Regions from separate parts of the Bacillus sp. GW823-FHT06A10 genome, predicted to be linked through region 3. Evidence: predicted binding sites of a transcription regulator. Region 3 holds the regulator's gene; each other region holds the start of a gene.
What was found. Region 3 encodes LexA, which represses DNA repair genes until DNA is damaged. Its sites were predicted from a motif close to CGAACATATGTTCG; they were not measured.

Region 1: recN (DNA repair protein RecN) is a predicted target of LexA. The motif match lies at 2,178-2,191, and genes of this name have one in related genera.
Region 2: recA (recombinase RecA) is a predicted target of LexA. The motif match lies at 1,798-1,811, and genes of this name have one in related genera.

Annotation. Positions count from the first base shown of each region.
Region 1 covers NZ_JBXAHT010000002.1:642,890-646,181, reverse strand. Annotated here, with positions in the region: gene spoIVB (SpoIVB peptidase) at 1-202, opposite strand, end outside; gene recN (DNA repair protein RecN) at 321-2,060, opposite strand; gene argR (arginine repressor ArgR) at 2,325-2,774, opposite strand; gene AC1Q8M_RS18195 (TlyA family RNA methyltransferase) at 2,917-3,292, opposite strand, start outside.
Region 2 covers NZ_JBXAHT010000002.1:1,076,978-1,080,269, forward strand. Annotated here, with positions in the region: gene pgsA (CDP-diacylglycerol--glycerol-3-phosphate 3-phosphatidyltransferase) at 1-478, shown strand, start outside; gene AC1Q8M_RS20475 (competence/damage-inducible protein A) at 499-1,737, shown strand; gene recA (recombinase RecA) at 1,882-2,913, shown strand.
Region 3 covers NZ_JBXAHT010000001.1:2,910,355-2,913,646, reverse strand. Annotated here, with positions in the region: gene AC1Q8M_RS14700 (PadR family transcriptional regulator) at 1-118, shown strand, start outside; gene AC1Q8M_RS14695 (DUF1700 domain-containing protein) at 111-653, shown strand; gene AC1Q8M_RS14690 (DUF4097 family beta strand repeat-containing protein) at 654-1,457, shown strand; gene lexA (transcriptional repressor LexA) at 1,549-2,169, opposite strand; gene AC1Q8M_RS14680 (YneB family resolvase-like protein) at 2,311-2,967, shown strand; gene AC1Q8M_RS14675 (DUF896 domain-containing protein) at 3,013-3,252, shown strand.

The sequences.
Region 1 (3,292 bases), on a different contig from region 3:
CTGTAAATACATGACGATTTGTGGATGAAGCTTTGAAAACTGGTAATGATGTTATTTCTGATTGTTGTCCTTCAAAAACAACAAGTTGTTTCGGTGATGAAATAAACGTTCGAAGCGGTTTAAAACATCCAATAAAAACTAAAGAAACAAGGAGACAAAGACCTATTATTTTTCGAAATTTTTCTAATTTCAACTTGTTCACTCTCCTCGCTCCTACCCCACATTCAGCCTCTTGGCTTCACTTTTTAATCTCTCCTTGCAGTGCTTTATTTATAACCGGAAGAATTAAGAAATCGTCATTTGAGAAAAAAAGCTATCCATTACTGGATAGCCTCTGCTGTCTGTTTAAAATGATGCGCTTGCGTAAGTAATTCTTTCGCATGCTCCGTCGTTAAATCTGTGATTTCCACACCAGAAATCATTCGAGCTATTTCTGTTACTTTATCCTCCATAGTTAAAACAGTAACTGATGTAATTGTCCGATCATTCGCTACTTGTTTTCGAATAAATAAATGCGAATCTGCCATTGAAGCTACTTGAGGTAAGTGCGTAATACAAAGTACTTGCGAGTTTACTGATACTCGATAAATTTTTTCAGCAATAGCCTGTGCGACCCGGCCACTTACACCCGTATCCACTTCATCAAAAATAACAGATGCAACCCCTTGATGCTTAGAAAAAATGCTTTTTAAAGCTAAAATGATACGAGATAACTCTCCGCCAGAAGCAACCTTTGAAAGTGGTTTTAGCGGCTCTCCTGGGTTCGTCGAAATATAAAATTCCACATGATCGTAACCATCCGCCGTAAGTCTTACCGGCGCACCTTCCACAAGGGGCTCTTCTGCATTTCCTTCTCTCTTCATAATTCTCACTTCAAATTTCGTTTTTTCCATATATAATTCTTTTAATTCCTGATGAATTGCATTTGTAAGGTGTTCTGCAAGCTCATGACGCATATTACTTAACAACGTTGCTTCTTTCAGAATAACACTTTCTAATTCCTTCAACTGTTTCTTCGTCGTTTCAATATGAACGTCTTTATTTTCAATTGTAAATATTTCTTGTTCAATTTTATCTGCATACGCTAAAATCTCTTCTACAGTATTTCCATATTTTCTCTTTAGCATACGAATTTCATTCAAACGTGTTTCGATTTCATCTAAACGATTTGGATCATATTCCATCATATCGAGCTTTTCTCTCAGTTGATATGCAACCTCTTCTAATAAGTAATAACTATTTGCAATTGAATCATGATTCTCTTGATACATTTCATCTAAATGTGTAATACTTTCCATTTGTCCCATTGCGCTTCTTACATTATCTAATCCTTGTCCGTCAGCACTCAATGAACGATATGCATCACCTAATGCTTTATAAATCTTTTCAAAATTAGAAATTTGCAATCGTTCCTCAGTTAATTCATTTTCTTCATCCATCTTTAAATCAGCTTTGCGAATTTCTTCATGCTGAAATTGAATTAAATCTAAGCGATGTGCCATCTGTTGTTCATTTTCACTTAACGATTTCAATTGTTTTTTTAATTTTTCATAGTCAGCGTATACGTTTTGATATATGTCTAGTTGTTTAACGATTCGATCCCCATCAAAGTGATCAAGCATAAACAGATGTCGTTCTTCATTCATTAAATCTTGCGTTTCATGCTGTCCATGAATATCAACAAGTGTTTTCCCAATTTCTTTTAATATGCTAAGTGTAACAAGCTTCCCATTTACACGACATACACTCTTCCCGTTCGCAGCAATATCACGCTTTAAAATAATCATGCCATCTTCTATTTCTATATCTAACTCTTCTGCCTTTTCAATACATGGATGCTTATCATCTTCAACATAAAACAGCCCTTCAATCTCAGCCTTTTCTGTTCCATATCGAACAAATTCTGCTGACCCACGGCCACCTACAAGTAAACTAATCGCATCAATAATAATCGATTTTCCGGCCCCTGTTTCACCGCTTAAAACCGTTAAACCTTTTTGAAAAGAAATATTTAATGCTTCAATAATAGCAAAGTTTCTAATCGATAATTCCGATAACAATGCCCCATTCACCTCGTTATAAAATAATCCCTTACTAAAGGATTTTCTCATTTCTTCATTCAAATAATCATGCTATATATTTGTATGTATATACTCTTCTAACCCGCTTCATTGTACCAAACATTTGTTTTACGGGTCAATCCATCTATTTTCTAACTTTATGCAAACAAAATATTATATTACAATTGAAAAATCATATTTTTGACCAATAAAAATATCTTGTTCACTTCCCACTTTACGATGGAAAGCAAACAAGATTTTTTGTTACAACATATTTAAGAAACGATCAGAGACAACACCTGTATCGTCAGGTGTACGGCAAATAATTAAGCAAGTATCATCACCACAGATGGTTCCGATGATCTCATCCCACTCTAAATGATCAATAAGTGCTCCAAGTGAATGAGCGTTACCAGGCAATGTTTTTAGCACAAGCATATGTCCTGCCGTGTCTAATTTTACAAATGAATCCACTAGATTTCGTTTTAATTTTTGTAACGGGTTAAATCGTTGATCTGCTGGCAAGCTATATTTATAGCGCCCATCATGTAATGGCACCTTCACTAAGTGCAGTTCTTTAATATCGCGCGATACTGTTGCTTGCGTTACATTAAATCCCTCATTACGTAAAATATCAACTAATTCATCTTGTGTTTCAATTTCTTTGTTTGCAATAATTTCCCTGATTTTAATATGGCGCTGACCTTTATTCATACATTTGCACCTCACACTATCTCTTACCATAGTTTAAACATTGGTATACTTCACTTATTTATGTTAACTTATAATTCGTTTCTTGTACACAATTGTTTTTACAATCATTATACAATTACAGCAAAAAGAGGAACAACATATGTTATTCCCCTTTCCCTTTTTGTTTTAGAACGTCATGTGCTTCTGTAACAACTTGCTCTATAGAAATCGGAGAATGATTTTCGCCATTCTCACGTTCACCATGCCATTTCAGATGAATTAAAAATTCAATATTACCATCCCCACCCGTAATTGGTGAGAATGTTAAACCTTCCACATCATAGCCCTCTTTTAAAGCAAAATCGACAATCATTTCTACAACAGCTTCATGTACTTTTCTATCACGAACGATACCTTTTTTCCCAACTTGCTCTCTTCCAGCTTCAAACTGCGGTTTAATTAACGCTGCTACATCTCCGTTAGGCATAAGCATTGTTTTTAAAACTGGCAGTATAAGCTTTAATGATATAAATGAAACA
Region 2 (3,292 bases), on a different contig from region 3:
TGATGTTGATTTACCAATTCAACATTTAGTGGGGGCACTTATCTTTATCGTTGCTTCAGCTACAGATTGGATTGATGGACATTACGCAAGGAAGTATAATCTTGTAACGAACTTAGGAAAGTTTCTTGATCCGTTAGCTGATAAATTACTGGTTTCAGCAGCACTTATTACATTGGTAGAGATGCGATATGTACCGGCTTGGATTGTTATTGTAATTATCAGTCGTGAGTTTGCTGTAACAGGTTTACGTCTTGTACTTGCTGGAACAGGGGAAGTAGTTGCGGCAAATCAGCTAGGGAAAATTAAGACATGGACACAAATTATTGCGATTGCAGCATATTTATTACACGATGTACCTTTAAATTTAATCCATATTCCAGTTGCGGATATCTTTATATGGATTGCATTAATCTTTACTGTTATTTCAGGATGGGATTATTTCTGGAAAAATAGAGCTGCTTTTGTAAACTCAAAATAGAAGTTTATGGGGGAATTGGGATGAATGCTGAGATTATTGCGGTTGGAACTGAATTATTACTTGGACAAATTGCAAATACAAATGCCCAGTTTTTATCTGAAAAGTTGGCTTCAATTGGAATTAACGTGTACTATCATACTGTTGTTGGTGATAATAATAAGCGACTGCAAAAGGCGATTGAAGCTGCGGAAGAACGTGCTGATATCCTTATTTTTACAGGTGGATTAGGACCGACAAAAGATGATTTAACGAAAGAAACGATAGCGACTAGTTTAGATGAAAAGCTTGTGTATGATGAAAAGGCATTAGACTTAATAAGTAATTACTTTAAGCGTACAGGCCGTGAATTTACGGAGAATAATAAAAAGCAAGCGCTCGTTTTAAATGGAGCAACAGTATTTGCAAATGACCACGGTATGGCGCCGGGTATGGGGGTAAATAAGAACGGAAAAGTTTATATTTTATTACCAGGGCCGCCAAAAGAAATGAAACCAATGTATGTAAGTTACGTAGAGCCTTTTTTACGTAATTTTACAACAGGAGAAAACATTTATTCACGTGTGCTTCGTTTCTTCGGTATTGGGGAGTCCCAATTAGAGGTGAAAGTTCAAGATTTAATTGATGGACAAACAAACCCAACAATTGCCCCGCTAGCAAATGATGGAGAAGTGACATTACGTTTAACCGCTAAGCATCAAAATGTTAGCGAAGCGGAGAAACTAATTCAACATGTGGAAGATTTGATTTTAGAAAGAGTAGGAGAATTTTTCTACGGATATGACCAAGAATTTTTGCATTATAAGGCAATCGAGTTATTGAAGAGAAAAGGGTTAACTTTAGCATGTGCAGAAAGTTTAACAGGTGGTCTTTTTGGAAATCAAGTAACTGAAAATGCTGGTGTTTCTTCTGTATTTAAGGGCGGTGTCATTTGTTATCATAATGATGTGAAGCAACATGTTTTACGTGTGCCTGAAGAAGTGTTGCATACTGATGGTGCAGTTAGTAAGGAATGTGCTCGTTATCTTGCTGAAAATGTTAAGGATTTATTAAAAGCGGATATCGGAATTAGTTTCACTGGGGTAGCAGGGCCAGATGCTTCAGAACAGAAAGAGCCAGGAACAGTATTTGTTGGATTAGCGATTAAAGGTGAACAAACTGCAGTCTTTCCTCTTAATTTAAGTGGAAGTCGTCAACAAATTAGAGAACGATCAGCAAAATATGGATTTTATCATTTATATAAAAAGCTAGAAGAGATATAAGTTTCTTCTAGCTTTTTTTATAGTTAAATTCCGTATTTGTGTGATGGAAAATAAAAAAATCGAATAAATGTTCGATTTTTGTTGGCAAATTGAATTGAAAATAGGTATAATAAGATTAGCAATTCAGTTAAGGAGGAATTTTGAATGAGTGATCGTCAAGCGGCATTAGATATGGCGTTAAAACAAATAGAGAAGCAATTCGGTAAAGGTTCAATTATGAAATTAGGAGAACAAGCGGAACGTAGAATTTCTACAATTTCAAGTGGTTCTTTAGCACTTGATGTGGCACTAGGGGTAGGCGGATACCCACGTGGCCGTATTATCGAAATTTACGGACCTGAAAGTTCAGGTAAAACGACAGTTTCATTACATGCAATTGCAGAAGTACAACGTCAAGGTGGACAAGCAGCATTCATCGATGCGGAGCACGCAATGGATCCTGTATATGCACAAAAATTAGGCGTTAACATAGATGAATTACTATTATCACAGCCTGATACAGGTGAGCAAGGATTAGAAATTGCAGAAGCACTTGTACGAAGTGGTGCGGTTGATATTATCGTAATTGACTCTGTAGCAGCTCTTGTACCGAAAGCAGAGATTGAAGGCGACATGGGTGACTCACACGTAGGTTTACAAGCACGTTTAATGTCACAAGCACTTCGTAAGCTTTCAGGGGCAATCAACAAATCAAAAACAATTGCAATCTTTATTAACCAAATTCGTGAAAAAGTTGGGGTTATGTTCGGAAACCCAGAAACAACTCCAGGTGGTCGTGCGTTGAAATTCTATTCAACTGTCCGTCTTGAAGTGCGTCGTGCGGAGCAATTAAAGCAAGGTAACGACATCGTTGGTAATAAAACAAAAGTAAAAGTAGTGAAAAATAAAGTAGCGCCACCATTCCGTGTTGCTGAAGTTGATATTATGTACGGAGAAGGTATTTCAAGAGAAGGTGAAATCTTGGATATGGCTTCTGAGCTTGATATCGTTCAAAAGAGCGGTGCTTGGTATTCTTACAATGAAGAACGTTTAGGACAAGGTCGTGAAAATTCGAAGCAATTCTTAAAAGAGAATACGGACTTAAGAGAGGAAATTGCCTTCTTTGTTCGTGATCATCACGGAATTGGTGAAGATTCTGGTGTGGAAGACACGGAAGATTCAACTCTTCAAGATTAAAAAATAAAAGACACGGGTCCCGTGTCTTTTATTTTTTACCTTCTATTAAAGCGGTACCTATCGTAGTGGTTAAAATATTTTTTTGACTCAAATGGGATGTGTAAAGAGGAATATTCATGCGTTTTAAGGGAATAAAATGGTATTTACTAAGGTTTTCCAGGATAATATGCTATCAATTTTTCAAATTCAGATAACATTCAGGACTGAAGGTAAAGAAAGTAAAAGTAGACAACGCTTGACAATGAAAATTACGATAGATACAATGAGAATGTATATTTTTTCTTATATACGATATACTCTTCTCAAGAAGAGAAGTAATATTCGGAGTAAGGTTTAAAACTTACCGAAATAATAATATGACATTTTAATTGTGAAATGA
Region 3 (3,292 bases):
TAAATATTATCAATTAACAGAGCGAGGGGAGACGCAATTTCATTTGTTAGTAACAGAATGGCGTGATTTTGCGAAAGGGGTACAAGAAATTATTGAAGGGGTGGAATGGGATGAGTAAAGAAGGGTTTCTTAAAGAATTATCAAGTTATCTTAGAAAGTTACCAGAGGAAGAGAGGCAAGATATTTTATTGGATTATGAAGAGCACTTTCAGTTTGGACTAGAAGAGGGGAAAACTGAATCAGAAATAATTCAGGGCCTTGGTTCTCCGAAAGTAATCGCAAAAGAGTTACTTGCGATGTATCGCTTCGATGAAATGAAAAAAAATCCATCGACTTCAAATGTGACAAGAGCTGTTATGGCAGCGATTGGACTTAGTTTGTTTAATTTTATTATTGTGTTAGGCCCGTTAGTCGCAATTGTTGCTTTTATATTTTCTTTTTGGATTGGTGGTATTGCTAGTGTAGTAACACCATTTTTCGTTATTGGAAAAGTATTTATGGGTACTTTTATATGGTTGGATCTTTTCGTTAGTATAACGTTTGTTGGAGTAGGTTTATTGTTATGTATTATCGCTTTTTATAGTACAAAGTGGTTTAAGAGATTGTGTGTACGATATGTAATATGGAACTTCAAAATGATAAAAGGAGAGTAAATGATGAAAAAACTATTTTTAATCGCTATCGCTTGTATCATTATTGGAGTAATAGGAATTTCCCAAACATATGAAAAAGCAGTACAAACTGCTGAAAAAGGCGATAAAGAAGATGTAATTAAAAACGAAACATTAAAAAATATAGAAGTTAAGTTAGATGCCGGAGATATTGTTATCCAAAAATCTCCTGATTCTTCTTTTTATGTAAAGCAATCAGGAGATGTACGTAAACAAGAGATTCGTATTGCAGAAGATGGTGACACATTAAAAATTATTGGGGAAAGAGAAAAAGGTGCTTCATTTGATTTTTCTTTTTATGATTTTAGGTTTCAAACGTCTAAATTGACTCTCCTTGTGCCTGAACGCTCTTATCAAGATGTAAAAGTAAATTCATCTGCTGGACAAATCGAAATGAGTGATGTGAAAAGTGATAGCGTAAGTGTTAGAACACTTGCTGGAGAAGTAGAGTTGAAACAAGTAACGGCTAAGAATGTGGAAGGATCGACAAAAGCTGGTGAGGTGAACTTTAAGAAGGTATTAGGGAAAGTGACCGCAAAAACAAAAAGTGGGGAAATAAATATTCGAGATCATGATTCCAAGTATAATCTAGAAGCAAGTTCAACTGAGGGAGACATAGATATTACTTTATCGGAAAAACCACAAGATGCGGTAATTACTGGGCAAAGTGCTGCCGGAGATGTAACAATTTTTAATGAAGAAAATAATAACGTAACAATTGGCAATGGTAGTAAAAAGATTAGCGGTAAAACGGCTGCGGGAGATGTGACGATTGAAACTCGTTAATAAGAAATAGAATGTATGGAAATCTATCAAAATACAAAAAAGAAGATAATTACCGTATATAAATAAGGTAATTATCTTCTTTTTATTATTTTTAATGTAAATCACGATATACGCCAATTACTTTCCCGATAACTGACACTTGTTTTAAAATGATAGGTTCTAATGAAGAGTTTTCTGGTTGTAGACGGAAATGGTCTTTTTCTTTATAGAAACGTTTAACAGTTGCTTCGTTATCTTCTGTTAAAGCGACTACAATTTCACCATTATATGCAGACTGTTGTTGGCGAACAACAACTAAATCTCCATCGAAAATACCAGCTTCAATCATACTATCTCCAGAAATACGTAACATGAACACTTGGTCTGCTCCAGCAACAATACTAGCTGGAAGTGGGAAATGTTCCTCTACGCTTTCAACCGCTGTAATTGGTAAACCGGCAGTAACTTTTCCGACAATTGGAACTTGAATAACAGATTGTGTTTCCGTATCCATTCGGTCTTCACCTAAAATTTCAATGGCACGTGGTTTTGTTGGATCGCGTCGAATGTATCCTTTTTCTTCTAATCGTGATAAATGTCCGTGCACTGTAGAACTAGAAGCGAGGCCGACTGCTTGACCAATTTCACGTACGGAAGGTGGATATCCTTTTTCTTGTACTTTTAGCTTAATAAAGTCGAGAATGTCTTGCTGGCGTTTCGTTAACTTTTCCATGTTTTCTAACACCTCGTTTTCTTTCATTTTTCTTATTAATAAGTATAACATGTGAAAAAACATTCTACAAACATAAGTTCGAACAAATGGCGGATTTATGTTACACTATAGGGAAATAATAGGGAGAAAGAGGGGTTCAAAATGAATGCAATTATTTATGCACGTGTGAGTACAACGAAAGAAGCGCAAGAAACATCATTATTACGTCAAAAAGATGAATTATTGCATTTAGCTGAGCGCTATCAAATGAATGTTACTAAGGTGATTGAAGAGCAGGCTAGTGGATATACAATTGAACGTGACGGTATATTAGAGGTGCTGGATACAATTCGAGACGAACAAATTGATGTGTTACTTATACAAGATGAAACGCGCCTTGGTAGAGGAAATGCGAAGATCGCATTAATGCATTGTTTACATAAAGAAGGCATAAAAGTATATACGCATACACATAATGGTGAATTACAATTGTCGGATTCTGATTCGATGGTATTAGATATTATTGGTATTGTTGAAGAATATCAAAGAAAGATTCATAATTTGAAAATTAAACGAGGTATGCAACGTGCAGTAGAAAAAGGTTATCGTCCAGAAAATAATTTAAAAAATCGTCATTTAAGTGTAGGAAGAGAGAAAAAAGAAGTGCCAATTGAGGAAATTGTACGTTTGCGAAAAAGTGAACTCACGTTTGAAGAAATTGCAGCAACATTACGTGGATTTGGTCATAATGTTTCAAAGGCGACTGTACATCGTAGATATGTAGAGTATACGAAGCAATTGCTTGATAAAGAAGAGTAACTATTGTATGATAATAATCAGTTTTGATTAGAAGGGGGATTCGAGATGATTAATCACGAACTCGTTGAACGCATTAACTTCTTAGCGAAAAAAGCAAAAGCTGAAGGTTTAACTGAAGAAGAGCAACGTGAGCGTCAATCGCTACGTGAACAATATTTAAAAGGATTTCGTCAAAATATGTTAAACGAACTTAAAGGAATTAAAGTTGTTAACGAAGAAGGTACAGATGTTACACCGACGAAATTAAAAGCTTTAAAAAAGCAAGATAATGCAAAATTAAATTAAAAGATGGGCGAAGCCCATCTTTTTTTATTTGTAAAAATCG